One region of the Bacillus sp. WC2503 genome, then DNA from elsewhere that is predicted to be linked to it. Evidence: riboswitches for the same ligand, from Rfam matches in the RefSeq annotation. Region 1 holds a riboswitch; each other region holds the start of a gene.
What was found. A riboswitch is a leader RNA that binds a small molecule or an ion and turns the genes downstream of it on or off. The one in region 1 is predicted to bind magnesium.
Positions count from the first base shown of each region.

Region 2: linked by a shared signal. The riboswitch ahead of mgtA (magnesium-translocating P-type ATPase) and the one ahead of mgtE (magnesium transporter) in region 1 are both predicted to bind magnesium.
Region 3: linked by a shared signal. The riboswitch ahead of ACUN26_RS04660 (P-type ATPase) and the one ahead of mgtE (magnesium transporter) in region 1 are both predicted to bind magnesium.

Region 1 covers NZ_JBQYMD010000001.1:1,123,963-1,134,335, forward strand. The annotation lists gene ACUN26_RS05970 (zinc dependent phospholipase C family protein) at 75-1,475, shown strand; gene ACUN26_RS05975 (helix-turn-helix domain-containing protein) at 1,755-2,075, opposite strand; partial or broken gene ACUN26_RS05980 (ISNCY family transposase) at 2,437-2,619, shown strand; gene ACUN26_RS05985 (FtsW/RodA/SpoVE family cell cycle protein) at 2,939-4,066, opposite strand; M-box (ykoK) riboswitch at 4,254-4,430, opposite strand; M-box (ykoK) riboswitch at 4,932-5,099, shown strand; gene mgtE (magnesium transporter) at 5,373-6,701, shown strand; gene ACUN26_RS05995 (phosphodiester glycosidase family protein) at 6,862-7,959, shown strand; gene ACUN26_RS06000 (cation diffusion facilitator family transporter) at 8,819-9,712, shown strand; partial or broken gene ACUN26_RS06005 (DUF4878 domain-containing protein) at 9,910-9,999, opposite strand; gene ACUN26_RS06010 (WD40/YVTN/BNR-like repeat-containing protein) at 10,263-10,373, shown strand, end outside.
Region 2 covers NZ_JBQYMD010000001.1:3,392,192-3,402,564, forward strand. The annotation lists gene sdaAB (L-serine ammonia-lyase, iron-sulfur-dependent subunit beta) at 1-280, opposite strand, end outside; gene ACUN26_RS17310 (hypothetical protein) at 329-472, opposite strand; gene rnz (ribonuclease Z) at 1,156-2,079, opposite strand; gene ACUN26_RS17320 (DUF3932 family protein) at 2,269-2,520, shown strand; M-box (ykoK) riboswitch at 2,716-2,883, shown strand; gene mgtA (magnesium-translocating P-type ATPase) at 3,216-5,921, shown strand; gene ACUN26_RS17330 (MgtC/SapB family protein) at 6,046-6,747, shown strand; gene ACUN26_RS17335 (DNA polymerase IV) at 6,789-8,027, opposite strand; gene ACUN26_RS17340 (hypothetical protein) at 8,169-8,369, shown strand; gene ACUN26_RS17345 (tripeptidase T) at 8,416-9,534, opposite strand; gene ACUN26_RS17350 (GNAT family N-acetyltransferase) at 9,662-10,207, opposite strand.
Region 3 covers NZ_JBQYMD010000001.1:856,377-866,749, forward strand. The annotation lists gene ACUN26_RS04640 (RNA-guided endonuclease InsQ/TnpB family protein) at 1-630, opposite strand, end outside; gene ACUN26_RS04645 (hypothetical protein) at 1,384-1,695, shown strand; gene ACUN26_RS04650 (glutathionylspermidine synthase family protein) at 1,699-2,934, shown strand; gene ACUN26_RS04655 (DUF350 domain-containing protein) at 2,931-3,317, shown strand; M-box (ykoK) riboswitch at 3,479-3,644, shown strand; gene ACUN26_RS04660 (P-type ATPase) at 3,989-4,714, shown strand; gene ACUN26_RS04665 (5'-3' exonuclease) at 4,847-5,713, shown strand; gene ACUN26_RS04670 (FbpB family small basic protein) at 6,043-6,183, shown strand; gene ACUN26_RS04675 (DUF7507 domain-containing protein) at 6,251-10,373, opposite strand, start outside.

The DNA of each region.
Region 1 (10,373 bases):
ATTAGAGCTATTTAACTGTGGTTATTAAGATGAATATCCGCATAAGAATCTTTATATTTAGAAAGGAATATAAAATGAAAAAAATCGTATCAACACTATGTATAGCTGGAGTGACTTTAACTATTTTAGGAGTATGTCCTCAAAGTAGCTATGCTCATCTCGATCAAATTGATTTAAATGAGAATGATCCTATTACTGCAAGATGGTCTGCAGAAGCTCCGTATCATTCTGATAAAAGTACACATTTATGGATTGCAAAACAAGCTATTGAAATTATGAAAACAGAATCTAATATTGAAGCAAATAAGCAGGCTGTGGACTTTTTAAATTATCCACAATATAAAGATTTATTTTCTAAAGGATTATATGATGCAGATTATAATGCAGAGTTTAACGATGGTGGTACAGGAATAGGTGGCGTTTTTAAAGGCGGATGGAAATCTCATTTTTATGATCCTGATACTAAAGAAAATTATAGAGGAGAAACAAATCCAACGGCTCTTACACAAGGTAAGAAATACTTTTATGAATCTGGAGAACATTTACGAAATAAGGACTATGAAAAAGCTTTCTATTACTTAGGAGTAGCCACGCACTACTTTACAGATGCTACTCAACCTATGCATGCAGCAAATTTTACCGCAATTGATACGAGAGCTATAAAATATCATAGCTACTTTGAAAATTATGTTACAACCATTCAAAATCAATTTGCAGTCAATACTGGAGGGAATTATAACAATTCTCTATCTACACCTGAAGAATGGATTGATTATGCAGCTCGAGTAGCTAAAACTGAAATCCAAAATATTACTAATGATAAAACATTTAAGTATTATAATAGTGGTAAGGCACAATTGTGGCAAGAAATGGTTACCCCAGCTGTGCAGCGGAGCTTAGGAGAAGCTCAGCGTAATACAGCAGGTTTCTTAAATCTTTGGTTTAAAACTTTTACTAAAAATGTGAAAGCTCCAAGTATAGAGACTGCATTAATCTATGATATTGAAGGAAATGTCATAGAAGCAGGGAAAAACTATTATATCGTACCAAGTGAATCTCCTTATCAAGGTCTAACTTTTGAATGGTATTTAGCAAATCGTTACGATTATGTCACACTTGCAAATAAAGAAAACAATGCTTTATTTGGTACACCTATAGAGTTTGAATTCTACAAAGAAAATGATGCAAAGCTACACCACGGAGAGAGTATATATCTTCGCATGAAGCACTCAAATTACGACCAATTCCAATATTTAAATTGGTCCAATTATTCTAGTTGGATTCACCTTGCTCAAAAATCTGATAGTTTAGCTGATTTTAAAATTAAAATTAACCTGGATAATCCTACAGAATATAATATTTTTACAGATGACTATCCATTAAATTATGAGAATATAAATGCAAAGAAAAATTGGATTGTACTAGGTGAAAAAAAACAAAAACCTAGCTCATGGAAGTTTATCCCTGTCAGATAACCTAAAAAGAAAAACACTCGTCCTTAATCAGAACGGGTGTTTTTCTTTTTAGAAATTATAACCCAGAAATTTAATGTTAAAATTTTATCGTTTTCCGAAAGAAGACTTCTTCCTCAAAAATGAGAAGGTGTGAAATACCAATTTTAGATAATCAAAAATTAGAACATATAAATGAAATAGTTTGTTTTGTAATTGCTGAAAATAAGCAAGTATACAGTTCATATCAAATACAAAGGATGTTCCAATCGTATAACTTGTTTGGGGATTTATTTCATGATTTTACATTTGTAACCATCCACGTTTTTTGAGCTCTTTATACAAATTACTCACGTGGCACCCCATTTCCTTTGCAATATCTGGATAATTTACTCCTTGATTATATAAAATTATTGCTTGTTTGCACTTTTCATCCCATTTTTCTTCTATCGTTTTTACTTTTGTCGATCTCTTTCTAAATTCTTTTTTACCCAGCGTAATAAGTTTTTTTCCTATGTCGCATTGTTCAATACAATACTGTTCTACATCCGTTTGATATTTACAATTTTTACAATATTCATCCTGCAAACGTATTATTTTTACTTTTTTCGCGACCGCTCTCATATCGTATTCACTCCGATTTGATTTATATATATCATAATTTTACGAGCGTACTCTTGCAATTTACGTTAATCTCACAATTAATTCCAGTAAAAGCTCTACCAATAGTCTTATTCCCTGTCCTTTCTTAGCAAAATTTCCTGTTGGCAAATATCATTCCACTTTAATTTCCTAAAGGGTAATTTTATTTAGAATTGTTAACTTGGAACTGATAAATATCCAAAAATGAATGCATTAATAATTCTGTATTCCTAGAAGAATGATAGTAGCCATCACTATCTTTGAAATGGAATAAATTACTAGTACAATAACTAAATGAAAGGAAAATAAATCCAAACAACAGGTTTTATTTGCTTTTGTAGGCATTCTAACAATAGGAGGTGTTTCGTCTGTTACAGGTTGCCCGCCAATCTGTAGTAAAGCTTTACTTAAATGTTTTCTCTTGAAAACTGTATTTTAAATGTACTCTATACGTAAATTGATTCATTTTTTGCATCCGTATTCTTTGTTTCGTGTATCTTTTGCCTTGTCTTTAATGCTTTATATTTTCAATGATTGCTTTTTCTTTTGATTTAATAATTTCTATCTGATATATATTACTATTAACTTCCTAATATTTTTATGCTTATCTATATAATAAAAAGAATTTTAAGAATTGAGACCAGCCAATTATATATATATTTTCTCAGCCATTATGAATGCTTCATCCCTTGCCACGGATTTTTACAATGTTATATTTTTTTTACTGTGTTTATTTTATTGTTTAGCAATAATTCTAATGAAAAAACAACAGATTGATTTACGGAATCAGTCTGTCCAAAACGAGAAAGAATTCATCCATTAAAAATAGAATCTTATATTGATAATCATATATTATGATTATCAAACTTAATTTTATTGAAAATTGAAATATTAAGTAGTATTCCTATTGCTATTAAATTAACCATTAAAGAACTTCCACCAAAACTTACAAATGGAAATGGGGTACCCGTAAGAGGAAGTATTCCCGTAATACCGCCTAAATTAACAACAGATTGCATACCAATCATACAGCCTATACCAATTGCTATAAAACTTCCAAAGGGATCTTCACATAGCTGTGCAATTTTTAGTGAGCGAAGAACTATAGCTAATACTCCGGTCATTATAATGAATACACCAATAAATCCTAATTCTTCAGAAACGATTGCCATTATAAAATCAGTATGTGGTTCTGGGAGATAACCAGTTTTTTGAATGCTATTTCCGAATCCACGTCCAATAATTCCTCCTGAGCCAATGGCAATAAAAGAATTTACAAGCTGATATCCATTCCCTTGTGCATCAACAAAGGGATTGAGAATCGTAGTAATACGTGTCTTTTGAACTTCTGACAAACTAAATTGAATCAAAAAATATAAAATAGGTAACCAAAAAATAGAACCGAGTATAGTTCTTTTAATTAATAGATTTATATTTATTCCCGAGCAAAGAAATATGCTACAACCTATACCTAATATTAAAAGAGCAGATCCTAAGTTTGGCTGTTTATAGATTAGGAAAAAAATTGTAGCTAAAAAAAATAAAAGTTTTCCGCCCCCAAACCAAGTTTGTTTAACTGGTCCTTGTCGCAATGCAAAAAAACGGGCTGTTACAAGTATTGTTCCTAATTTAAGAAATTCAGCTGGCTGTATTCCAAAGATCCAAGATTGAGCATTATTTACGACCTTTCCTTTCCATAAAACCATAATTAACAAAAAAATTCCCCCAATCATAATACAGGTTGAGACTATTCGTTTTTTCCATATTTCATATGGGAGAATAGCACAAACTATTAGCCCAATTGTTCCTAAAAATAGCTTTGTTAATTGAGAATCGACAAAGTGCCTACTGTTATAACCGTAATGTTGAACAGCTACAATGGAGCTCGCGCTATACATCATGATAATACCTAAAGTACATGTTATGAATAGAGGGAGGAGCAATAGATAATCGAGTTTTAATATTTTTTTCATTTTTATATCCTCCTGATTTACATTAACACTTAATATTACATTTGCTAATGAATAGAATCTTGTTCTCACCAATTAATAAATAGTATTTTTGTTTTGAGAGATCCTATCGCTTACACCCTGTTTTCTTACGTAAAAATCCCCCTAGTTACATACTAGGGGGATTTCAAAATGGCATGACTAAATAAAGCTTTTCTCCCCCTAGTAGAGCTTTGGCACTATACAACGTAAAGTAATGGAAATTCATTACTTAGCTATCTTAAGAAGAGCCTTAATCCGACAATTCCTGTTCTACCCATTGGCGTCTTTCGACATTTTTGGGCAATAGCCTGTGTTTGTATAGGAGCCTCACCTAACAGGTTTAGCAATATAAATTTTATGTGTTAGTTTCGTGTAGCCAGCATAAATACTTTTTTTTTGCTTGTCAAGTAAACGTATTGCTAACTTTATATTCTTTATTGCTTTATAAATCTTTGAGAAATGATTTGAGAAATTGTATTTAATTGTCTCATATAGATACATATTTGCGACTTGGAATGTATAATTTGATTAAGTAGTTTAACCATATAAATTTGATAAACAGTAAAGAAGATATTAATCATAAAATAAGATTTTTTGAAGAATGTTCTTTTGAAGTACGGTATGACTAATGATGTAACTTCTGCTATAAAGTTACAAATTAATCATAAACAATACGTTTCTTATACGAAATTTCATATGTTTTATAACGTTTTTTTGAATTAATTGTATTTAAATTTCAAATTTGTAATAGAATCTAATTACATTTCTCTAAAAAAGAATTTTTTATGAATCAAATCGAAAGTTAGTTGACAAATATTAAATTCTGGTTTAAATTTTGAAGTAATTCAATAATCTTTGTTAGGTGAGGCTCCTGTATAGAGAAACGCTGCTGCCCAAAAATGTCGAGAGACGCCAATGGGTCAACAGGAACGGTCGGATTAAGGCCCTTTTTAATGTAGCTGGTTATAAAAACCTATGCTATACAGTGCTAAAACTCAACGAGGGAGTGGTATACGATTTGATAGAAAGGCACCTCTGGGATTTTTGCAGAGCTGTCTTAATAATCATTTATTTGTATTGTAAAAAAACCTTACTCCTTTTTGAGTAAGGTTTTTTTGTTTAATGTTATTTATTTTTATCTTGTCTATATTCAAAAAGGAGGTAGTTCTTAATAAATTGCTTGCAATGTAACTATTAATGCTCTAATCAAAATTTTAGACAGATAAAATAATACAAAACCACTCATGAAACTCTAGAGTCTCCCTTAGCAATATGAGGAGGAGTTAACATGAAGAAATTATTAAATGAATTACTTGTAACCCAAAATGATTTGGATGCAGATAAAGTTTTACGTCATCCGTCGTATGATGTTGCGCAAGAAATAAAACGGTTTTCAATTGAAGATCAAGTCATATTACTAGATAAGATTCCTGTATTAAAAAGCTCAAAAATTCTTCAACATTTGAGTATAGAAGAAAAATATAATATCTTAATTCACTTATCTGAAAACAAAGCTAAAAAATTACTAAATTTACAACCGATTGATGAAACAGTAGATCTACTTCTTGCGGTTCATCCGGAAAAACAAGCTCAATTAATGGCGTATCTAAATAAAATTACAAAACATAATGTAAAAAAGTTAATGGCTTTCAAACCTGAAACGGCAGGAAGTCTTGTCACAAGTGATTATGTTGCAGTTAGAGGGAATTGGTCAGTAAAAATGACATTGAAGTACATTAGGGAACATTCTGAAAATGTAGAATCAATTTCTTATATTTATGTTCTTGATAGTCATGGTTATCTTAAGGGAATCGTTTCCATACATGAATTATTACTAGCAGCAGATGAAGAGATATTATCTAATATCATGATTCGAGAGGTGATTTCAGTACCCGCTGAGGTTGATCAGCAAGAAGTTGTAAAAAAGCTACTGAATTATAATTTAGCGGCAATACCCGTAACAACAGCAAATAATGAAATGATTGGTATTATAACATTTGATGACGTAATGAATGTTATGGAAGCAGAGGCTACAGAAGATATCCAAAAGTTAGGTGGAAGTGAACCATTAAATCAATCTTACTTTGAATCTAGTATTTGGAGCATTTTCTTTAAACGCCTACCATGGTTATTGCTTCTTTTTGTTGCTGAAGCATATACAGGTACAGTACTAAAGTATTTTGAAGACGAAATTGAAACAGTAGTTGCCCTTGCTTTCTTTGTTCCATTATTAGTAGGTACTGGAGGGAATACAGGAACACAGGTTGTAGCAACAATTACTCGTGCAATCGGTATTGGAGAGGTGAAATTTAAAGACATTTTCCGTGTAATGAAAAAGGAATTTGCAATTGGTATGCTTCTCGGACTTGCACTTGGGGTAGCTGGGCTCATTCGTGCTTATATGTTAGGGGTTGGAACAGAAGTTGCACAAGTTGTAGCAATCACTTTATTATTTATTGTTATTTGGGCTTCGCTTGTCGCAGCTGTTTTACCTTTAATTTTGAGAAAATTTAAATTAGATCCTGCAGTCGTTTCTGGTCCATTTATTACAACATTTGTTGACGGAACAGGATTAGTAATATATTTCTTGGTTGCAAAAACGTTATTAAATTTGTAAATATACACTGAAATAAATACGAAATGTAGAATAAGTATTTTGCCTTGCTTGCTAAGACATAGTGGGGAACTCGGGAATAAGGAGAACAAACACTTTTGTCTTTAGGTAAATAATATTTTAAAGGATTCATTGAATGTAATTAATGCCGGAGGATAAAACTATGAAACATCTAAGAAAAATCTTCAAACGAATTTTGCTCCTTCTTTCTATTTTCATGCTTATTGGCATAGGAATATTATTTGGTACTAACTATGGCCGAGATTTTCGTGTAACAATTGCTGGGAGTATACTAACTTCTCAGCATCCACAATATGCGAAATATACATTCCTATCCCAAAAGGAACTAGATAAATTACAAGATAGAATTAATCATCCAAAATGGTTAAATAGTGATGAGAATATTTATAAAAAAATAGCAGGAAAAAGATTAGAAGAATTAAAAAATCAGCCAATAAAAATTGACGTAGAAACGATTAAAAGTAACAAAGATAGTCGCTTTCTTTTCGAAGGAAAATTAGTCACTATTAGTAACCCTTTCAATGTTAAACTTGTTAGCCATCAAGGAACACAGGGCGATAAAAGAGGAGAAAAAATTAGCGTAATGGCAAAACGTAATCATGCACTTGTTGCTGTGAATGCAAGTGGATTTGCCGATGAAACAGGAAGGGGTGGAGGAAATATTGCAACTGGAATAGTAATAGAAAATGGGAAAGCAATTGATACAAATATAGATAAAAATACCCCTACAATTATTACGGGCTTAACAAAGTTTGGACAAATGATAACAGGGAATTATTCTACCCAACAACTTTTGGATAAACAAGTCGTTTCAGCAGCAGGATTTATGCCACAGTTAATTGTTAATGGAGAAAAAATGATTACAGAAGGAGACGGTGGTTGGGGCTCTGCTCCCCGAAGTATTATGGCGCAAAAAGAAGATGGCACAATAATGTTTCTAGTGATTGACGGTAGGCAGACACATAGCATAGGAGCTACGTTAAAAGAGTGTCAAGATATTCTATATGAAAAAGGAGCAATAAATGCAATGGCTATGGATGGAGGTTCTTCTGCTACGCTATATTTAGGAGGAAAGGTTATAAATTCACCTTCTACATTATCCCATGAAGATCGTTATTTACCGAATGCTTGGATAGTAACAGCAAACCAAAAACAAGAAATAAGGGTGACAATAGATGGGGAAAAAATAGATACTAAAAAATCAGATGAATTTGATGCAAATATTTCAACTGATTTATAAATTCTTAAATAAATGAAGGTTTAATTAAAGTTTAAAAACTAACATACAAAGAGTGTAATAAAATTGAAAGTTTTATCATTTAACATTCATTAAAGAAAAGCGTATAGAGATACTCAATCATATGGAAAATCTCCAAGAAGTTAAAAGAAGGATAAATAATGTATACAGCTTACACTCATATTCAATTATATGCTTTTAATCTTATAGTATTTGCTACAGCTATGTGAAATGGACAACCTGTAAAAATAATTGTTGTGATCAGATGAGTAAAGATTAATGTGCAGAGTGAATTAGAAATCATACCTGAAGACATTTCATCAAACATCAAAGCAACACATTAGTCGCTTTGATGTTTGTAATGATAAAAGGGTGATAAAAAACATAAACAATAGGTGTATCAAGCAAAGGGATAATACACCTTAAAACTACATTGTTAAACAACATGCGTCATCGTGTAGTATATCTTATTTATCTTTAATTATTTTAGGTTCAATATTACATCTTATAAATCGTTTTTTCTATGATTTCCTAATTTCCAACTCTCGTCTTTTTATTCAATCATAATTACTATTTTAAGGATGTTAAAGTAACTCCAATACTAAACGTAAAAGGAATAATAAAAGGCATATGGCATTTTGTGTCACTCTTTTTTACACTTCATAACAAATAAGGATAAAAGAACAAAGTAAGTTATGCTTTTAACCTTTACTGATAGGAGAAAATGTTTGTATAGACCCACATACTTATTATTTGGTAATGTATGAAAGAAATTAAAATGATGAGATATAGACTTATAACTAAACAATTGAATTAAACAATAATATTTTGAAACAAGAGTAAAGTTAAGGTGGGGATAACTATGAATGCTAACCCAAAAACGTCCTTATTGGCAGCATGGATTAGTGTAATTAGCAATATATTTCTGACTCTCATCAAAATTATAGTCGGTTTACTTTTCAAAAGTCAGGTATTATTAGCCGATGGGATTCATAATGCTGCCGATGTTGTAGCATCCGTAGCCTCATTGGGATCAATGAAAATTTCAAACCAGCCAGCTGATGAAGATCATCCTTATGGACATGGTAAAGCAGAAGTTATATCATCAGGAATTGTAGCTGTGATTTTAATTTTAGCGGCTTTATTTATGGCTTATGAATCGATAAAGTCATTATTTGAACCAGCGACAGAACCCCATATAATTGCTTTTATAGCAGCGATTATTTCATTAATATGGAAGCAAATTTTATATGTATACACAATACGAATTGGTCGAAAAACAAGAAGCAACGGGCTTATAGCAACTGCTTATGATCATCTTGCTGATGTTTATGCCTCAATTGCAGCTGTAATTGGAATTGGTATTGCTTTGATAAACAATATCTATTCCATTCCATATGCAGCTTATGGGGATCCTTTAGCCGGTATTATTGTTTCTTTTTTCGTATTAAAGTTAGCGATTAGTATGGGGAAAGAAGCAATATATATATTAATGGAAGGTGGTATTCCTACCGAGAAATGTAGTGAATATAAGAGAGTAATTCAGGCCCATCCTTTTGTAAAAAGAATTGATAGAATGCGCGCACGTGATCATGGTCACTATGTATTAATTGATATTAGAATTAGTGTTCCGGCACATTTAAGCATCCAGCAAGGACATGATATTTGTAGGGATATAAAAACCACTATTATAAATCAGAACCCAGAAATATATGAAGTACTAATTCATTTAAACCCATGGTATGAGGAGAAGTAGGTTTAATGAATTATAGATAGATAGATATAAGTAAGTAAGTAAGTAAGTAGTTAAACCGTCCTTTTTAGATATTGGAGAATTGGTCGACTTGTATAATGTCCATAATTAAAAAACATTTATAGTTATGAGTACAATACATCTCAACTACATTATTTATAGAAGAAAAAACGTCCTATTAAAATATAGGACGTTTTTATCTATGATTTACTAATTTCCCAACCTTCGCATGTTTTCTCTAATTCAATTACAATTACCTTTTTAGAATCTTTTTTATACAAAGCATCAACAAAATCTGAAAGATAAATATCATTGAGGGGAATGAATTAATATATGAGGGTTCATTTTCAATATTTAGCTCTCAAATGAAGCAACTTTAGTATTCAATCAAAAGTCCATTGTCTATGAAACAACTAAATTTTTAAACGGCTTTAATAGACATCTACCATTTACATAGACGGATGTCTATTGTATTTTTGGCGGCAAGATTAAATAGCTTTTTTGTTACTTTACAATAAAGTATACTTAATATTAGTAATTCATGTAATTAGGAGTGGTTTCTATATTTAGAGAAAATACAAAAAGGATACTTCTGTCATTAGTAACAAATCCAATACTAATAATTGTATACGGGATTTTTTGTTATGAGTTGGCCTTATACTGT
Region 2 (10,373 bases), 2.3 Mb from region 1:
ATTCCACTTCAATCCCGCGTTCTTTTGCAATATCTAACGCACTTGGAATACGTAAATCATCTGTTTCAAATCCAAGTATTCCACCGATTAGCGCTACATCCGTACCGTGACCACGGTATGTTTTTGCAAATGAACCATATAATGAAATGCTAACTCTCTCTGGCTCATGACGAAACAGCTGACGAGCAACTTGCCCCATTCTTGCCGCGCCTGCTGTATGTGAACTTGATGGACCAATCATAACCGGACCAATAATATCAAACACTGAGCGGTACTTCATCATAACTCCCCCTAAACCTCTATGAAAAAAATTTATTCTACTATTTTATTAAGCTGCCACATTTGTTGCTGTTCCAGTTCTACCACGAATTTGTTCCGCTGTACGAATTGGATAGTTTTTGAATAAAATGAACCAATATCCTGAAATAATACCAGATACCATAATACATAAGAAATATAGCATTACTTTCATTTAAAACGATATAAGATAACCAGCAATAAATCCTGGTAGCAATCCAAAGTTTAACACAGAAGCCATTGCAAGCATAGCATAAACAGGTGATATAACCATTGTTAATACAACTAAATTTGCACCCGCTACTCAACCTAGACTACCTGCTGATGTTCTGAACTCTTTTAAAGAGTGGTATACCAATTAAATCCCCACCAACTTATTATTAAAAAAGCTTCTACTAAACCACTTGCAACAGCTACACTAGCTAATCATACCGTTTAGCTAAAAAGTAAAAAAGACTTAGTACAAATAATGATATCTTTCCTATTATAATCTCCATATTACTCTCTCATGTTTTAGTCAACTTCACTTGTTACGACAATGACTAATATGCATGTGACTTATAATAAATTGTAATCTGCCCTCATTATAGCTTGTTTTTTATAAAACGCTTACTTTTGTTGAATTTTAAAAGTTCTGAATAAAAGTCCCTTTCTGCTATTTGTATTACTTGTATGTCATCTGACTTATATAACAGTTTTTCTAAATAATCATTATTACGTATTTTTATCCTATATATTCAAACCATTCTAAGTTTCTGTATCATCCAAGTTTAAGTATAAAATAATAACAGTTTTATTTTTAAAATTTTTTAGACATAAAAAAATGGTAACCTAATGTTACCATTTTTCCAAAAATCATTATTTTTCTACTGGAAATGATTTTAAATCTGTCGCTATTTCTGTATTAGGAAATAACTCTCGTGCCTCTTTCAATAATTCCTTATATGTATCTCCTTGATAACGAGAACTAATGTGAGTTAATATTAATCGTTTCGCATTTGCATGAAGTGCAATGCTCGCAGCTTGCTTAGATGTGGAATGAAAATAATCATGCGCTTGTTGTTCATCGTCTGCCGCAAAAGTTGCTTCATGAACAAGTACATCAGCATTTTGTGCTAGCTCTCTACTCGCTTCGCAATATCGTGTATCACCTAAAATGGTAATAATTCTTCCCTTTTGAGGCGGACCGATAAAATCTTTTCCATTTAGTATCGTACCATTCTCTAATTCAACTACTTCTCCATCTTTTAAACGCTTAAAGATTGGCCCTGGTTTCACTCCCATTTCGAGCAATTTATCGACTAAAAGAACACCTTGTATATCTTTCTCTACAATACGATATCCAAAACATTCAATGCCATGTGACAATTTTTTCGTTTCTACATAAAACTCATTATCTTCAAACACAGTACCTTCTTCTGTTATCTCAACGATTTCAAGTGGATATTTCACATGTGTCGTACTTACTGATAATGCCACTTCAATAAATTGTTTAATTCCTTTTGGTCCGTACACTGTTAATTTTGTTGTTCCACCTTGAAACGAACGGCTACCCAATAAACCCGGCAATCCAAAAATATGATCGCCATGTAAATGCGTAATAAATATTTTTTCAATGCGGCGTGGACGTACAGACGTATGTAGTATTTGATGTTGCGTCGCCTCGCCACAGTCAAATAACCAAGTCTGTCCTCGTTCTTCTAACAACTGCAAAGCAATTGCTGAAACATTCCTTCCTTTTGAAGGAACACCTGCACCAGTTCCTAAAAATACAAATTCCACTTTCTTTCCTCCAGCTCTTTATATAATCTATCTTTCATCTTACGGAATGTTATTTCAAATGGCAAATTGAATTTACATAACCAATCATCTAGACAACTATATAACACGAACGTTATACTCAAAAAATTTAGCTATCGTTCGTGTTTTGTGGTAAAATGATTGTACTACATTTTAAGGGAGCGTTTTATTATGAAAGAAGTATTTCGTTTACAAACTGATTTTTCATCTTCATTTGATCGCTGGGTAAGTTCTTTCGTGTCTGATCACCCAGCACAATTAGAATGGACGACTTTAAAAGAATTAATCCATGAATATACAACATCACATACAAATGAGACATTACCAACATATATTTCTTCAGCTTTAACATATTACGCACAACGCGTTTCAACAACAAATAACTCAGAAATTGTTATTTTTGAAAATCCTACAATCTCATAATCTATTATAAAAAGCACTGTAATGAGTGCTTTTTATTTATATTCATTATTTTTTATTTTTCCAACTTATTCTCAAAAAATACAACTTATTTCATACTATATACCCTTCATAAATCTATTTGATTTTTCAAAAAAACAGATTAAAAAGATATTGACACTACGATTTTACAGTGCTAACATTCAACATGTAATTGAATATGGTCTCTGTTAGGTGAGGCTCCTGTATAGAGAAACGCTGCTGCCCAAAAATGTCGAGAGACGCCAATGGGTCAACAGGAAAGGTCGGAATGAAGGCCTTTTTTAACGTAGCTGGTTTCAGTACCTATGCTATACAGTGCTAAAACTCAACGAGGGAGAGGTGCATGTATTTTGTCATACACAAAAACTGTTTTTAGCTATGTTTACTAACAGGCTTTCGTGTGGACGTTTTTCAACTGTGAATTCAGACCTTTACTCGTTGTGAGTAAAGGTCTTTTTTATGTCTTTATGCACCTGACTATGAAACAAACATAGCATATTCAGAAACTATTAAATTGGACGGAGGTGAGGAACAGTGGCAAGTGATGATTCGGCCCAGATACCCATATGTTTTACGTTAATATTTCATCATGTAGGTAGGAAAGAAGCTGTTCCTCCTAATTTTAAATAGTCGAGTAACAGTTTGTTTCCTCCTTCATGACAAAGGAGGAACTACCGATGTTTAATTTTCAAAGACAAGAAACAAAGCATGCTTACGATCAAGATAGCATGCAAACAAATAACAAAGTATTAGTGGAAGTTGCAACACAAGATATAAACTCTGCATTAAAACTTCTAGAAACTACAGAAAATGGACTCTCTAAACAAGAAGCGTCCCGTAGACTTTCTTTATATGGTCCGAACGAAATTGCTCATAATAAAACATTGCCGTGGTACATTCAATTTCTGCTGGCATTTAAAAATCCATTTATTTTTGTTTTATTAGCTCTTGGAGCGCTCTCTTTTTTCACAGATGACATGCAAGGAACAATTGTCGTATCTGTAATGGTACTTCTAAGTTCAACGATTCGCTTTTTACAAGAATTCCGCTCTCAAAAAGCCGCGGATAAATTAAAGGCGATGGTTCGAACAACCGCGAGCGTCTTTAGAATAGATGGATTTGTACACGAAACAAAAAACGTAACGAATTTAAATCGAAATTATACAATAGAAATTCCAATTGAAGAACTTGTACCTGGCGATATTATTTCACTTTCAGCCGGTGACATCGTTCCAGCTGATGTGCGTATTTTATCGGCTAAAGATTTATTTGTTAATCAGTCTTCATTAACCGGGGAAGCACTTCCTGTAGAAAAATACGAAAACTGCTACCATACAGAAAACAAGCATATCTTACCAAAAAATATGAAAAAAAATTTCAATCCACTCGATATGGAAAACCTTTGCTTTATGGGTACGAATATTGTAAGTGGTAGCGCAAAAGCTGTTGTCGTTTCAACAAGTACCGATACGTATTTCGGCTCTTTAGCGAATAAAGTAATCGGGAAGCGCGCAGAAACAAGCTTTGATAAAGGTGTAAACAAAGTAAGCTGGCTCTTAATTACATTCATGCTTATTATGGCGCCCATTGTCCTTCTCATTAATGGATTCACAAAAGGTGATTGGCAAGAAGCTTTCTTCTTCGCTATCGCTATTGCAGTTGGTCTTACACCTGAAATGTTACCAATGATTGTAACTGCTAATTTAGCTAAAGGTGCTGTGAACATGTCTAAGCAAAAAGTTATTGTAAAACAGCTAAATTCTATTCAAAACTTAGGCGCGATGAACATTCTTTGTACAGATAAAACTGGGACATTGACAGAGGATAAAGTTGTTCTTGTTAGACATTTAGATCCTACTGGTAATCCATGCAATCGTGTATTACAGTTTGCATATTTAAATAGCTTCTATCAAACTGGATTGAAAAATTTAATAGATAAAGCTGTTATTGAGCATACAGAAGAAAAACAAATGTTCGACCCTTCAACGTTTCAAAAACTAGATGAAATTCCATTTGATTTTGCCCGCCGTCGCATGTCCGTCATCGTCAAAGACATCTCAGGTGAACATACAATGGTTTGTAAAGGTGCCGTGGAAGAAATTTTATCCATTTGTAACTACACTGAATCAAACGGAAAGATTGTTCAACTTACCGAGGAAATGCGCTCAAATGTCAAACAACTAAGTGAGACATTGAATGGCGAAGGTATGCGTGTAATTGCTGTAGCTTATAAAAAAAATAGAAAAATAAATGATAAAGAGTACGCGGTAAAAGATGAAACTAATATGATTCTCGCTGGATATATTGGCTTTTTAGATCCACCGAAACCATCTGCATCTGTTGCTATTCAAGCATTACAGAAACATGGTGTACAAGTAAAAATTTTAACTGGTGATAATGAAATTGTTACAAAAAAAGTTTGTAAAGAAGTTGGATTGGATATTGGTGAGCCTATCCTTGGCTACGAGATCGATTCTTTACCAGATAAAGCATTAGCAAAACTAGCCGAAGAAACAACAGTGTTCGCAAAAATAAATCCAATGCAAAAATCTCGCATTATTCGTGCCTTACAAGGGAACGGTCATACAGTAGGTTATATGGGGGATGGTATTAACGATGCCGTAGCATTACGTGATGCTGACGTTGGAATATCTGTTGATACTGCAACTGATATCGCAAAAGAGTCTTCCGATATTATTCTACTTGAAAAAAGTTTAACTATATTAGAAGCGGGCATTTTAGAAGGACGCACTACGTTCGGAAATATTTTAAAATATATTAAAATGACGGCTAGCTCTAACTTTGGAAATGTATTTAGTGTGTTAGTGGCCAGTGCTTTCATTCCCTTTTTACCGATGCTTGCCATTCACCTTTTAATTCAAAACTTGCTTTACGATATTTCACAGCTGTCTATTCCATGGGACAAAATGGATAAAGAATTTTTAGAAAAACCGAGAAAATGGGATACTGCAAACTTACGGAACTTCATTATTTGTATCGGCCCAATTAGTTCCATATTTGATATTATCACATACGTAGTCATGTGGAATGTCTTCGGTGCAAATACACCTAGCGAACAATCATTATTCCAATCTGGTTGGTTTGTCGTTGGACTGCTCACACAAACTTTAATCGTTCACATGATAAGAACACAGAAGATTCCATTCATTCAAAGTACTGCATCAGCACCGGTACTGTTATTAACCGCTTGTATTATGGCAATCGGAATTTATATTCCATTCTCACCACTTGGTGCGGCTGTTGGTTTACAAGCATTACCACTTAGCTATTTCCCTTGGCTAGTAGGAATACTATTAGGCTATGCTTTCTTAACACAATTCCTGAAAAAAGTTTATATTAAAAAGTTTCATAGCTGGTTATAAAGTGAAACTTTAATCAGTGGGGGTCTTACTGCCCGCAAATAGCGGGATAAAAACGAGAATGAGTGGTACTCCCCACTCATTCTTAAAAACATCACACGTACTTATATGTATGGAGGTGACCATGATGGTATGGTATGACATTGTATTAAGATTATTTATCGCAATTATTATAGGTGCTTGCATCGGAATGGAAAGGCAATGGAGACACCGGATGGCCGGTTTACGGACAAATGCTCTCGTATCACTTGGTGCCTGTATATTTGTTTTATTATCCGTCATGCTTGATCATGATGCTAGCCCCTCACGTATTGCTGCTCAAGTTGTTAGTGGGATTGGCTTTTTAGGAGGCGGTGTGATTATCCGTGACGGTTTTAGTATTAGAGGATTAAAAAATACTGCGGCTACTTTATGGTGTGCTGCTGTCGGTACTCTTACAGGCGCTGGTTTTCTCCTTGCAGCTATATTAGGTGCAACCGGCGTTTTACTAGCAAATATACTACTTCGCCCGATCGCTCTCTTTATGAATAAAAAATCAAAAGAAGAATCACCTGAACAAACAAACTACTTCCTTTCTCTTACTTGTTCCGAAGAAAATGAAGCACATATTCGTTTTTTACTCATGCACATGGTAAGTACAGAAGGTCTCGGTTTAAAAGAGTTATATAGTGAAGATGTAGATTCTAAGCAAAAAGTCTGTATACAGGCTACATTACATTGCAAGACAAATGCGGCTATCTTAATTGAAAAAATAGTAAGTAGAATGTTATTAGAATCTGGCGTTACTGCTGCTGGGTGGAGGACTTCTTTAGATTTAGAAGCAAGTTAAATATGAAAGGTGTCATGCTATTTACTACTTCATGACACCTTCTACATAAACTTATTTTCTAACTTTTGTTGAAACGACTTCTCTTGCTTACGTAGTAGTTGACTACCTCGTTGTAAAAGCGGTGTTCCATACTTATCATTAATTTGATCAATGACAGCAAGTAGCGGTTCTTTTTTCGCATCCTCTTCAAATGAAAACAAATCTAATTGTTTCACCGATTCTGTCTTCCACTCTATTTCAGTAGCTGTAACACCTAATAAACGAACGGAATCACCGTCCCAATGTTGCTTCCATAAACGGGATGCTGCTTGAAAAATATCGCGTTCTTCCCAAATTGCATTTTTCAATTGCTTACTCCGTGTTACCGTTCGCCTATCATGGTATTTAATCATAATTTGAATATTATAGCTGACAAGAGTTCGCTTTTGTAATCTTTTACTCACTGATTTTGATAAACGTTCTAACATATCAAGTAACTCTTTCTCTTCATCCATATCCTTTGAAAAGGTCGTCGAATTACCGACACTTTTATGCTGTCCCATTTGACTCGGATCAACTTCTCTATCATCCATACCTTTTGCACGCCTTTGTAAATCAACACCGTGCTTTCCAATTTTAGCGCGAATGATATGCTCGTCTCCCTTTGCCAATTGTTCAATTGTCTGTATATGAATATCATTTAATTTTTCAGCTGTTTTCTCACCAATTCCATGCATGGCTCCAACTGGAAGTGGCCAAATCAATTCTGGAATATCACGTTTTCGAAGTACAGTAATACCAAGTGGCTTTTTCATATCTGAAGCGGTCTTTGCTAGAAAAAGATTTGGAGCAATTCCAATACTACACGGAAGCTGTAACTCTGTTAACAACGCTTGTTGAATCATCTTTGCTATTTCAAGAGGCGAACCGAGTGCATAGCAATCTGTAATATCTAAATATCCTTCATCTATAGAGACTGGTTGTATCTTTTCTGTAAAACGGGAAAGGATTTGAAACATTTGAAATGAAGCTTCACGATATAATGTAAAATTTGGATGCCTTACAACTAATTGTGGGCATAACCTTTTCGCTTCCCAAAGAGGCATCGTCGTACGTATTCCATATTCTCTCGCCTCATAACTACACGTTATAATAATTCCTTTTCTCTCTTTTTCATTTCCAGCAACCGCTAATGGCTTTCCTTGTAATGATGAATCATGAGCAATTTCAACAGATGCGAAAAAACAATTCATATCCACATGTAAAATAACACGGCCATTTTTCGGATACATTTCTCGCATAGTACTCCCCCCTCAAAAGAACATTTGTTCCTTCATTATACCAAATTCATGTACAATATAATAATTACTTATTCTTTTTATCCTTATTTTTGCTATACTTAATACGAAATATGGATATTATTGTAAAATGAGTGACTTATTATGAAATCTAATAGTAAACTTAACTCTACCTTTCTCATTATTATATTAATCCTCTTAATTAATTACTTACTACTCCCCATTTTTAATATTAATACAGCTGGACTCCTCCCTCGTTTACTAAGTATCGTAACAACTTATATACTGCCATGGATTTTCTTATATTGGTTTATCCGCCTAGTGAAAGCAGTTGAATCAAAATAAAAAAGACGTGTAAACCATAATTGGTTCACACGTCTTTTTTATTTTATTACTTCGCTACTTCTTCAATAATTGCAACAACTAATTCTGCTGTTTTCACTAATTCTTCAACAGGAATCTTCTCGTTTGTTGTATGAATTTCTTCATAACCAACCGCTAAGTTAACTGTTGGAATACCGTGTCCTGCAATTACGTTTGCATCACTTCCGCCACCACTTTGGTGAAGAGAAGGTGTGCGACCAATTTTTTCAGCTGCACGTTTTGCAACTTCTACAACGTGGTCGCCATCAGCAAATTTAAATCCTGGGTACATAACGTTTATTTCAACGTCTGCTTGACCACCCATATCTTTTGCAGTTGTTTCAAATGCTTCTTTCATTTTCGCAACTTGTTCTTCCATTTTCTCGTTGATTAAAGAACGAGCCTCTGCAAAGATTTGTACATGATCACAAACGATATTTGTTTGTGTACCACCTTCAAAACGTCCAATATTTGCAGTCGTTTCAGAATCAATACGACCAAGTGGCATCTTCGCAATTGCTTTCGCTGCGATCGTAATTGCAGATACACCTTTTTCTGGTGCTACACCAGCATGAGCTGTTTTCCCGCGAATAATTGCGTTCACTTTCGCTTGTGTTGGAGCTGCAACAACGATTTCACCAACTTTTCCATCGCTATCTAATGCGTAACCATATTTCGCTGTAATGCGCTCACGGTCTAATGCTTTTGCACCAACAAGTCCAGATTCTTCTCCAACTGTAATAATAAATTCAATTTTACCATGAGGAATATTTTTCTCTTTTAACACACGAATTGCTTCAAACATTGACGCTAATCCTGCTTTATCATCCGCACCTAAAATTGTAGTACCATCTGATACGATATATCCATCTTTAATAGAAGGCTTAATTCCCTTACCAGGAACTACTGTATCCATATGAGAAGTAAAGTAAATTGTATCCACGCCATCTTTTGTTGCTGGTAAAGTACAAATTAAGTTACCTGCACCATGACCAGTTACAGACATTGTGTCATCTTCAAATACTTCTACACCTAAATCTGTAAATTTCTTTGTTAATACTTTGCAGATTTCTGCTTCAAATTTCGTTTCAGAATCTACTTGTACTAATTCCATAAATTCATTTACTAAACGTTCTTGATTAATCATAAGACTGCGCCTCCTGCACTACCATTATGTATGTAACACTACTAATTATAACAGAATTCCGCAAAAGTTTCGAAATACAAGACAAAAAACAGACGGTTTATATGTCTAGATAACCATCTGCTTTCGATTACTCATTTAACAATACCCAGCGCATATGATCTTCCCACACTCCATTTACCATTAACATCTTCCTAGATACACCCTCATACTGGAAGCCTATTTTCGTCACTACTTGTATAGATGCTAAATTACGCGGCATAATTGGTGCTTCTATACGATGTAAATGAAATTCCTCAAAAGCAACTGCAATTGCTTTTCTAAGCGCTTCTGTCGTATAACCTTTATTTAACTCTTCCTTATCTAATTTATAACTGAGTACACAAGATTGATAAATACCACGAACGATTAAATTAAATGAAATACAGCCAATTATTTTCGTGTCATCACCTTTTTTAAAAATCCATAGCCTAATGATCTTACCTTCTGTAAACTCTTTTCTATCCTTTTGTAGCTTTTTCTTTTGATAATCTAACGTAAAAAAATCCTCCGGTCTATACTCTTCCCAAGCTTTTAAAAATTCACGATTTCTGTCGTAATATTGAAGAATTTTTTCAGCATACGACTCATCGATTTCCCTTAAATGTAAGCGGCCTGTCTCATATATTTTCATCATCGTATCTCCATTCCTCAGCTTGCAAAACAAAAACTCACAATCTATCTTTTAATATATTCTCTATGCATACTTAAATTTCCTGTTATATTTTGCAACCCCTTCCCGAAATTTGTCCTTTCTCTCCCCTTGTCCACAGTTTCATTTCTCGTTACAATGAAGGTGTACT
Region 3 (10,373 bases), 270 kb from region 1:
CAAAAGTTTTTTAACCTTAGCATCTTTGTTTATATTTCGTTCTTTCGTACCATTAGAAGCTACAAACAGCTCTTTTAAACCAACATCCACACCAATCGACTCATTGGTTAGTTCTTGTAATTCATAGTCTTCTTGGAACCCTACACTAATCCACCAGTGACGACCATCAAATGTAACTCTTGGATTGGATGTTTTTTTGTTTCTTGGTAGCTGTTGGCTTGTTTTCACTACTCCAATGGACTGAATATGAACTACTTTCTTTCCTATAACCAGTCTTTCATAATTGGCATAAAATCCTTGAATTAAATCTTTTTTGGATTTATAAGAAGTGTGATAACCATTTTTGTACTTTTTGAACGAATTTTTTCTCGCCGTATCAAAGTCTTTTGAAGCCTGTTTGGGAACTTGTGCATTGATGTCTTTTAACCACTCAGATCTCTTTCGCTTTTTGATCTTTGTAAATCGTTTCTGTAAAGCTAACTGTGAAACAGATTTTCCAAATAGCTTATAGTATCTATCACTCATTCTTTTACAATAGTTATAAGCAAATCTTGCAGCACCAGCATGGTTTCTAAGCACTTGTTCTTGTTCAGGCGTTGGAATTAGTCTGACTTTCTTCGCCAATATCATCAGAAGCCTACTCCTTTACTGTGCGATTATTCGGACACTCACCTTTTAGATAATGAAAGATGGATTCCTCTGAATAGTAGCGTGTTCCACCAGCATTCTCGTAAGACTACTCGGATGCAAACCTGTTAATTTTGATACTTGACTAACTCGTAAAAATTTCATTATTATTCTTACCTCATTGAACCTACAATAGTACGTATGTTCGGTATATTCAATGAGGTTTGATAGATTTAATTAAATTTATCTCGTTCAACTAAGGGCGCAATTCCTTAGCCAGTTCTCTTATGAACTTCTCATGTTTTCACATGAGCGCAGACTATATGTTTATCTCTTTAGGGATAGAGGATTTTTCCAGCACCATAGGCTTGTGATGTACTCTCGTCAGTTATACGAGATAGTCGTTGAACGTTCATCTTATCACTTTTGACTTAGATGATTCGAGGCGGAAGACCCATTGTTCTAATGTTTAGGATTTAACCTTGCATCATCTGATTGATTTTTTCTGCTTTCGCGACATTCACGCTCGCTATTTCTAGCCACGTTGTAGTTCAATCAGCTTTAGGGATTGCCCGCAGTTAACCCTCACTACTAGCCAATCACTTGACTAGCAGGGCTTACTGATATATTTAATTAACATTGGTTATAATCGGTTAAATAAATCGTAACAGTTAGTTACCCTCTTCTTCCTTTTTCTTCTACTTTATCATGCCATCCTATATAATAGGAATAGAATTTAAAAAGGGGAGTGCGAAGGTGACAAAAACGAAATGGCTAGTAGGTGGTGTCGTAACGTCTTTAATGACTGGCACTTTATTTGGTTGCGCACAAGATCTTCCCCCAAAACCGAATGATAATAGTTGTTCTGATTGGGATTGGGATGATGAACTTGGGGTATGGCAGTGTGATGATAGTAGTTCAGGTTATCGTGGGCATTATTTCTATGGTGGGCGATACTATCAAAATAAATCCACTTTTAAAAATTCATCGGCGTTTAAATCGTATCAATCGTCTGCTGAATTTAAAGGTGGAATTGGAAGCGGTTCAAAGGGAGGATTTGGAGGCTAAAATATGTCGCAATACATAAGGGATCGAAAAGAATTTTATTTAAAATATCCGAATTTTTGGTCGGATTTATATGAATGTGAATATAGTTTGTTTCATGTTTTTTCTATAACAAATCAGACTTTGGAACAATTACACTTAGCGACTGAACGAATGGGTAAAATATTTTTTAAGACTGCTAGACTTTTGCGAAATTTAAGTGACGAACAGCTTCTTGAGCTTGGTTTTCCTCCTGCGAGCTTATCATTCATTAGAATGATAGGATTATATCCTGAATCTGTTATTTCACGATTTGATTTCGTTATAACGGTTGATAACCAAATTAAAATGCTTGAGTTTAATAGTGATACACCAACTTTTATTATGGAATGCTTTCAAATGAATGGAAAAGTTTGTGAAAACCTAGGTTATGATGATCCAAACTCGGATCAAGAACGATTACTATCTTCTGGTGTTACGAAAGCTGTAATGGAAGCGACAAAGGGATTAGACAATCCAAATGTTGTTTTTACAGCACATCATGAACATATTGAGGATTGGAATACGACTATGTATTTAAGTCAGTTATGCCATGTTGAAAATAAAGTAGTGCCAATGTCAGAACTTAGAATTACGAAAGATGCTCTAGTTGATAAAGATGGGGCGAAGATTGATGTTTTATATCGCCAAACGTATCCGATAGAAGATTTAATTGAGGATCAAGATCCTGAAACAGGAGATTTGGTAGGTGTGGAACTGCTGCAACTTGTAAAAGACGGAAATCTCTTTATTATAAATCCTTTGTCTGCCTTTTTACTTCAGCCAAAATCAATTCAGTGTCTTATTTGGGGATTAGCAGAAGAAGGGGCTTTTTATACAAATGAGGAACAACAGTGGGTTAAAGAATATATGCTACCTACATATTTAGAACCAGATTTATTTTTAGGAAAAGGTTCTTTCGTTCAAAAACCTTCGTTTGGTAGGGAAGGTGACACAATTACAATTCGCGATAAAGACACGAATATTATGATTCGAAATGCACATGAAACATATAAAACGTCATTGCCGATATTTCAAAAGTATATAGAGCTTCCAGTTGTATGTTTGGAAACTGAAAAAGGAGTGGAGAAACTATCGTATGTGTTTGGGGCGTTTTTAATCGCTGGAAAAGCGAGCAGTATCGGTATACGTGCTGGGGAAAAGATTACAGGAAATGAATCTTATTATTTACCAGTAGGTATTACGAAGGGGGAAAATAAATGATTAATTTTTTACTATATTTAGCAGTATCACTCGTACTTTTATGTATAGGTTTGTTCCTTATGGAAGTGACAACGAAAGTGAAAGAATTTAAGTTAATGGCTCAGGGTAACAAAGCGGTCAGTTATGTACTTGGAGGAAGGGTACTCGGGCTAGCTATCGTTTTATATTCAACGGCCGCTAATTCCATTTCACTTTTGGATATGGTTTCGTGGGGAGCGGTTGGTATTTTGGCCCAAATTATTGTTTATTATTTAGCTGAGTGGCTTACACCACGCTTTAATATAAATAAAAGCCTTGAAGAAGATAATCAAGCAGTCGGCCTGTTTCTTATGTTTTTATCACTTTCAATTGGTATTGTAATTGCTGGTTGTGTAACTTACTAAAAACTTACGTTTTATACGTAAGTTTTTTTTGTTCGCTAACTTGTACTATATATGAGAAAATAGGCTAACAACAGAGAGGGCTTTTCTGTAATAAGGAAAAGTTTCCATACAAAGTGTTGACATCTATTTTAAATAAGAGTAACATTTTCTATGTAATTAAAATAAGTCTCTGTTAGGTGAGGCTCCTGTATAGAGAAATGCTACTGCCCAAAAATGTCGAGAGACGCCAATGGGTCAACAGGAATGATCGAATTAAGGTTTTTCTTAACGTAGCTGGTAATGAACCTATGCTATACAGTGCTAAAACTCGGCGAGGGAGAGGTCCGTAGATTTCTAATTATATTAGGAATCGTTTATTTGTGTATGCAATGACCTTTGCTCTCTTATGAGTAAGGGTCTTTTTTGTTACCAATCTATGAGTCATTTCATAATATAAACTATAAAAATAAACGAGGAGGTGAGGAGCATGTCAAATTCTGACTCGGTTCCGTTACCCATATACTTCAAATCAAAAATATATGATGTAGGCAGGAAACGACTTGTTCCTCCCTCTATATTTATCATAATGTAGCGTTTATATACATAATTAAGCGCTAGACACTTTCACGGTAAAGTGGATAAATTGAGAAACAAAGCGTTTCTTCCTATGTTGTAAAGGAGGAGACGATAATATGTTATATGTAAACAAAACTGTGGGTAACACGTCATATAAACAAAGTAAAAAATCAATGAAAGAACAAACAATGCTTCAAAAAAATAAAGATTTATTGATTGAAATTGCAACAAGAGATGTAAAATCTGTATTTGCGTATTTTAAAACAACAAGAGACGGATTATCTATGAAAGAGGCGCAAAAACGTATTCAAGTATACGGTCGAAATGAATTGACTTCAAAAAGAGCGCGTATTGCAGAAGTAATAATGAAGTTAAGTGGAATGATTCCAGGTTTTTCAAAACAACATGTGCGTGATCAATTGCAATGTGAAACAATTACTGTGTCTAGAGTAGAATGTGCTAGTAGTACAGGGCTAAATAACGAACTGAAAATGATGAAGTTACCAGTACAAGAACTTGTACCAGGAGATATGATTTTTCTTTCAGAAGGTGATATAGTACCGGCAGATGTACGTATCATTTATGCAAATGATTTATTGGTAAATGAATCTGTGTTGACAGGGAACGATGCAAATGTTGAGAAATTTGAAAGTTGCTACCACCTTGAACGTAAAAGATTTATTCCATTAAAACGGATGAAAGACTATAATCCACTTGAACTTGAAAATGTATGTTTTAAAGGTACTAATATTATTGGTGGAAATGCAAAGGCTGTAGTTGTTTCAACAGGTAAAAATACGTATTCAGGAATACTTCATACTTGTTGCAGTAGAACGTCTTAATGTGTTAATGATGCTAAATATATAAAAACAATGTATAATAGACAAAGTTGAAAAAACGTAGAATGGTAATCTATTTATATAACCTTACGTGATAACGTGAGGTTATTATTTTTTGTTAGTAGGAGAGGAATTATGAAAAAAGTATTATTAGTTGATGGTATGGCACTATTATTTCGTGCTTTTTACGCAACAAGTGTCTACGGACAATTTATGAAACGACAAGATGGTACCCCGACGAACGGGATTCATGGTTATATGAAGCATTTATTAACAGCAACACAAGCAATCGAACCAACGCACATTGTAACGTGCTGGGATATGGGAAGTACGACATTTAGAACGGAATCTTTCTCGAATTATAAAGCAAATCGTGCAGCACCGCCAGAAGAATTAATTCCGCAATTTGATTTAGTGCAAGAAATGACTGCGAAATTATCTATGCCTGTAATAGGCATGAAAGGTTATGAAGCGGATGATTGTATTGGTACGCTTGCAAAACAATATTGCAATGAAGCAGAAGTTTATGTTTTGACAGGTGATACAGATTTACTTCAACTTGTTGATACGAATGTTACAGTTATGCTTCTTCGTAAAGGAATTGGAAATTACGAGTATTACACACCGGAAAAAATCATGGAAGAGAAAGGTGTAGAACCTTGGCAAATTGTCCATGCGAAAGCTTTCATGGGAGATACGAGTGATAACTATCCAGGCGTAAAAGGTATTGGTGAAAAAACAGCGTATAAGCTTATTCAAGAATACGGCACAGTATCGGCAGTACTAGAAAATATAGCATCATTAACGAAAGCGCAGCGTACAAAAATTGAAAGTGATTTAGAGAATTTAAATATCTCTTTACAATTAGCGCAAATTCATTGTGAAGTTCCAATTTCATGTTCGTTAGAAGAAGGGTTACACACAATGGACGAAGAAAAACTACGCTTTGTATGTAACGAAATGAATTGGGGAAGACCTGAAATATTAATAAACATGTTATAAATACTAGAAAGACCGATTTAGAATGAATCGGTCTTTCTTTTTTTGTTCACAAAGTTGTCAGAAAATAAACGGAATTTTCATGTGAAGTTCAAATGGATTTCACAACAATCAATTATTATAAGTCTACACAGATAAATCCTTATCCCGCATTAACGGGCGGTGGGACTTCTATATCAATATTATCGCTGAATAAAGAGTGATGATGGAAGAGTAACTCCCTGTAAAGGCCCGATTGATGTAGGCTAATAATTAGTGAGGGTACATCCTTTCATTGATTAAAGTTTCAAGTTATCTTTTATATAAACCATCCCCCAAGGAGGAAAATAAACATGCGAAAAAAAGTGAGAAAATCCTTTAAACAATTATTAATAGAAAATAAACAATCCCTACTAACTAATAAAGAGAATATGAAAGAAATTGAAGAACGGATTGAGAAACGACATGTAGCATATAGTGCTGCTAGTAATTGATAATTTTGTTTATGAAAAAAGCTTGTAGTTTGTATATTATCCGAACTACAAGCTTTTTCTTTTTTGATTAACGCCACCAAATCCAAGTCCAAAAGTAATTTCGTATATTTCGAGGAGTAATGCGTATGAAACGTTCACCGTCAAAGAAACAATTAAAATTTGGTAGTGTGTCATCTGGATTTTCTGGAATAAAGGTGACGATGTTTTCGTTACTTGTAACGGTTACTGTAATTGGTGGATCGGTAGGCGAGACTTGAAGTTGTAAAGAAACGTTTGCTGTGTTTTTAAATTCATTATGAATAGGTGGACTTATCACTTGTACTGTGAATAACACGATAATTGTTTCGTTCGGTTCCAAATTAGTAGCAACTAGGAAACCGATATTCGGGTTCGCTAATGGCGAGCGTTCCCCATTAATGAAGACAGTGCCGTTTATAAATTGTAAACCTGCTGGAATGGTGTCTTGTAACGAGATATTTGAAAGTGAAATCTCGGAAGTATTCGTAATACGCACCGTGTAATCAAAATATTGATTTAAATAAGCTGAGCTGACGGAAGCATTTTTCGTGACTGTTGCAGTTGCAAATTGAACTGGTATACGAACAATATTTGAATTAACAATGAAAGTAATAATTGGATCCTGTGGTGTCAATTGAAAAGCAGCGGTAACTATTGCAGAATTTATAATTGTACTGTTTGAAGGAATAGAAGTTACGAGAACTTGAAATGTTATAGTTGCTACTGTATCTGCAGATAAAGAACCAATATTAATACCAGTGTCTGGACGAACATTTGGAACTGGAGTACCGTTAATTGTTACACTGTTTTCTATAAATGTTGTACCAGCTGGAATACTGTCTACAACAGAAGTACTGATTGTCGGGATTGGGGAGTGATTAAATACCGCTAATGTGAATGTAATGATATCTCCTATAACGGCGATAGATTTGTCTGCTGTTTTTTCAATGCGAACCATCGGATCAATGACTGTCGTTGTAACGGTATTTGTTTGTTTTGTAATTGTAATAGGTGGTTTTGTTGGATCGATGATAACGGTATAGGAAACAGAAGCATTATTATTAATTGTAGATTGAAGAGTAGAAGAAGATATTGTCACTTGGAACGTAATAATAACAGATTCATTAGGAGCAAGATTACCTAATGTAATACCATTTTCAGGATTCTCATTAGGCTGATTGATTCCGTTAATCGTAACACTACCAACAACAAAAGTCGTATCTATTGGTAAGGTGTCTCTGGCAAGAAGGTCTTCAATCGTTACATTACCGCTATTCGTAATCGTAATTGTATACGTTAAAGTTTGACCAGGTAAGGCATTTGTTACACCAACAGATTTTATGGCAATGACATTATCATTTTGGACAGTAGTTGTGACGGTATTTGTTGTAGTCGTATTTGTAACAGGGATGTTATTTGGGTTGACTATATAGTTAAAAGTAGTAATTGCGTTGTTGTGTAGTTCGTTTGGTGTTGGAATAGAAGTTACAGTTACTTGGAAGGAAGCGATAGCATTTCCACCTACCATTATAGTGCCAATTGGTATGCCGCTTACTGGATTCACTCCTGGAAGAGTTTCTCCGTTTACAATGACGCTATTTTCAATAAACGTAGTACCTTGAGGAATAATATCTTGAATAACTACATCATTTGCTGCAACATTACCAGTTTGATTTAGGGTAATCGTATACGTTAACGTATCACCGACCGTTGCAAATGCAAGGTCAACAGCTTTATTACTATTTAAATTCGCGTGATGAATTTCTGTTACGGCAGCTGATGAAATAATAGTTTCGGTAATAGGTGGTTGATCTGGTACTGTGTATTCATATTGAATTGTACTCGTGTTAGAGATTGGGTTTGTTTGCGGAATGGAAGTAACCCGTACTTGGAATAGAATAGTTGCTGTCGTATTAGGCGGAATGCTATCAATTTGTATACCGTTAAGTGGGTTGTCATTTGGACGAGCGTTGCCATTCACAATAACACTATTCTCTATAAAGCTCGTATTTGCTGGAATGATATCTGTAACGATAATGTTTTCCACTTGTATATTTCCGTTATTTATGATGGAAATTGTATAAGGAATGATAGTTTGTAGGTCAGCATATTGGAGAGGTGTTGTTTTTGTCGCAATTACATTAGCAGAAATAACTTCAGTGAAGGTAATGTTACTATTCGATATTTGTTCTTCCCCGTTTATCGTATAACGAGAAGTTGATTGATTTTGAACATGGCCGCTAGCTGGAAGAGCTACGACTGTAACAGAAAATGTGACTGGGATAGAAATGTTAGGAGCAATCGTTCCTACGAGTATACCGGTACTTGGATTGGCGTTAAGCTGTGGAATGTTATTTACTAAAACGCTACCGTCTATAAAGGTTGTTCCATCAGGAATGTTGTCTGTAAATACAACAGCAGTAGCATCCGTATTTCCTGTATTCGTTAAAGTTGTTGTATAAGTTAAAATGCCACCAATCGTTACAGAAGTCAAATCAACAGTTTTAAGTGAAACGATATCAGCATCATTAATTTGAACGAAAGTAGTGTTGGAAATAGTAGATTTTTGAATTGGTGCAAAGTCAGGGTTGAAAATAAAGTCGTAGACGATGTTTGCAGTATTAGGTGTTGGATTTACAGCTGGTAAATTCGTAACGGAAACTTGGAATATTATTGTAGCCATTTGACCTGATGCGATATTAGGAATGGAAAAGCCGATATTCGGGTCTGCTGCAGGAAGTACAGTATTGTTAACTATGACACTTTCTGGAATAAATACTGTTCCATCCTCTATAGTATCTGTAAAAAAGATGGAGTTAGTTGTAGTGGATCCGTTATTTTGAATGAGTACTGTATATTCAATGGTTTCATCAATATTAGCTAATACTGTATTAGCGGATTTTGTAGCGATAAGAATAGCATCAATAAATTGTATATTTGTAGTATTGGAGGAGGTCGTTTCTGAAATTGGTGGTAAGCTTGGGTCTGGTTGATACTCATAGTGGATGACGGCGATATTATTAATGTTATTTTGAGAAGGTGTAGAGACTACATTTACCTGGAATGTAACGATAATCGTATTATTTGGAAGGATAATATTAAGGGTGATTCCAGTAATTGGATTTTCATTAGGCCTTGATATGCCATCTACAAGGATGCTATTTGGAACGAATGTGGTGCCAGCTGCAATCGCGTCAATTAGGAGAGTATTTGTAATAGGTACTGTACCAGCGTTTGTAACTGCGACTGTATATGTGATGATTTGACCGATGCGTGTAATGGATCTATTGGCGGATTTAATTGCACGAACATTAGCCGTCCGCACTTCCGTGTTTACTGCATTTGATAACGATCTACGCTGAATAATTGGAGAACTAGGGTCAATTTGGTATTCATATGAAGTGTCTGAAATGTTAATGACTGTATTGTTCTCAGGTATATTTGTAAGTTGTACTTGGAATGAAATAGTGACTGTTTCATTTGGTTGTATCGTGCCAAGAATTACTCCGTTTTCAGGATTTGCTCCAGGCTGAATCACATTATTTATTGATAAGCTATCTTCGACGAATATAGTACCTTCTGGAATGTTATCAATGAACACGGTATTGTTAGCTGGAACGGTTCCTATGTTTTGTAGTGTATTTGTGTAGGTAATAGTTTGCCCAATTGCTACGAAAGTTACATCCGCGCTTTTGACAGAAATAATATTTGCATTTTGAAGTGATGTTGTAACAACGTTAGAATTTGCAGAGCGATTCACCGGTGGAGCTGTAGGAATACTTACATATTGGTAAGTTGCTGAAGATTGATTTACAATTTCAGTTTCAGTAGGTGGATTATTTGTTTGCACTTGAAATAGTATCGTTTTGGAACTGTTTGCTGGAATTGTTCCAATCGGTATTCCGTTTTCTGGATTTACACCTGGCTGCAGGACACCGTTAATTGTGACACTATCGGGAACGAATGTAGTCCCAGCTGGAATAGAATCTGTGAAAATAATATTTATTGCATCAACATTACCGATGTTTTTCACTTCAGAAATATAAAGTATAGTTCCACCAATATCTACAGTTGTTGGATTGGATGTTTTTGTAATTGTCAATTGTGCTTGCACGAAATTTGTAATGACGATATTACTTGTAGATGTTTCAGTAATAGGCGGTTGCCCTGGA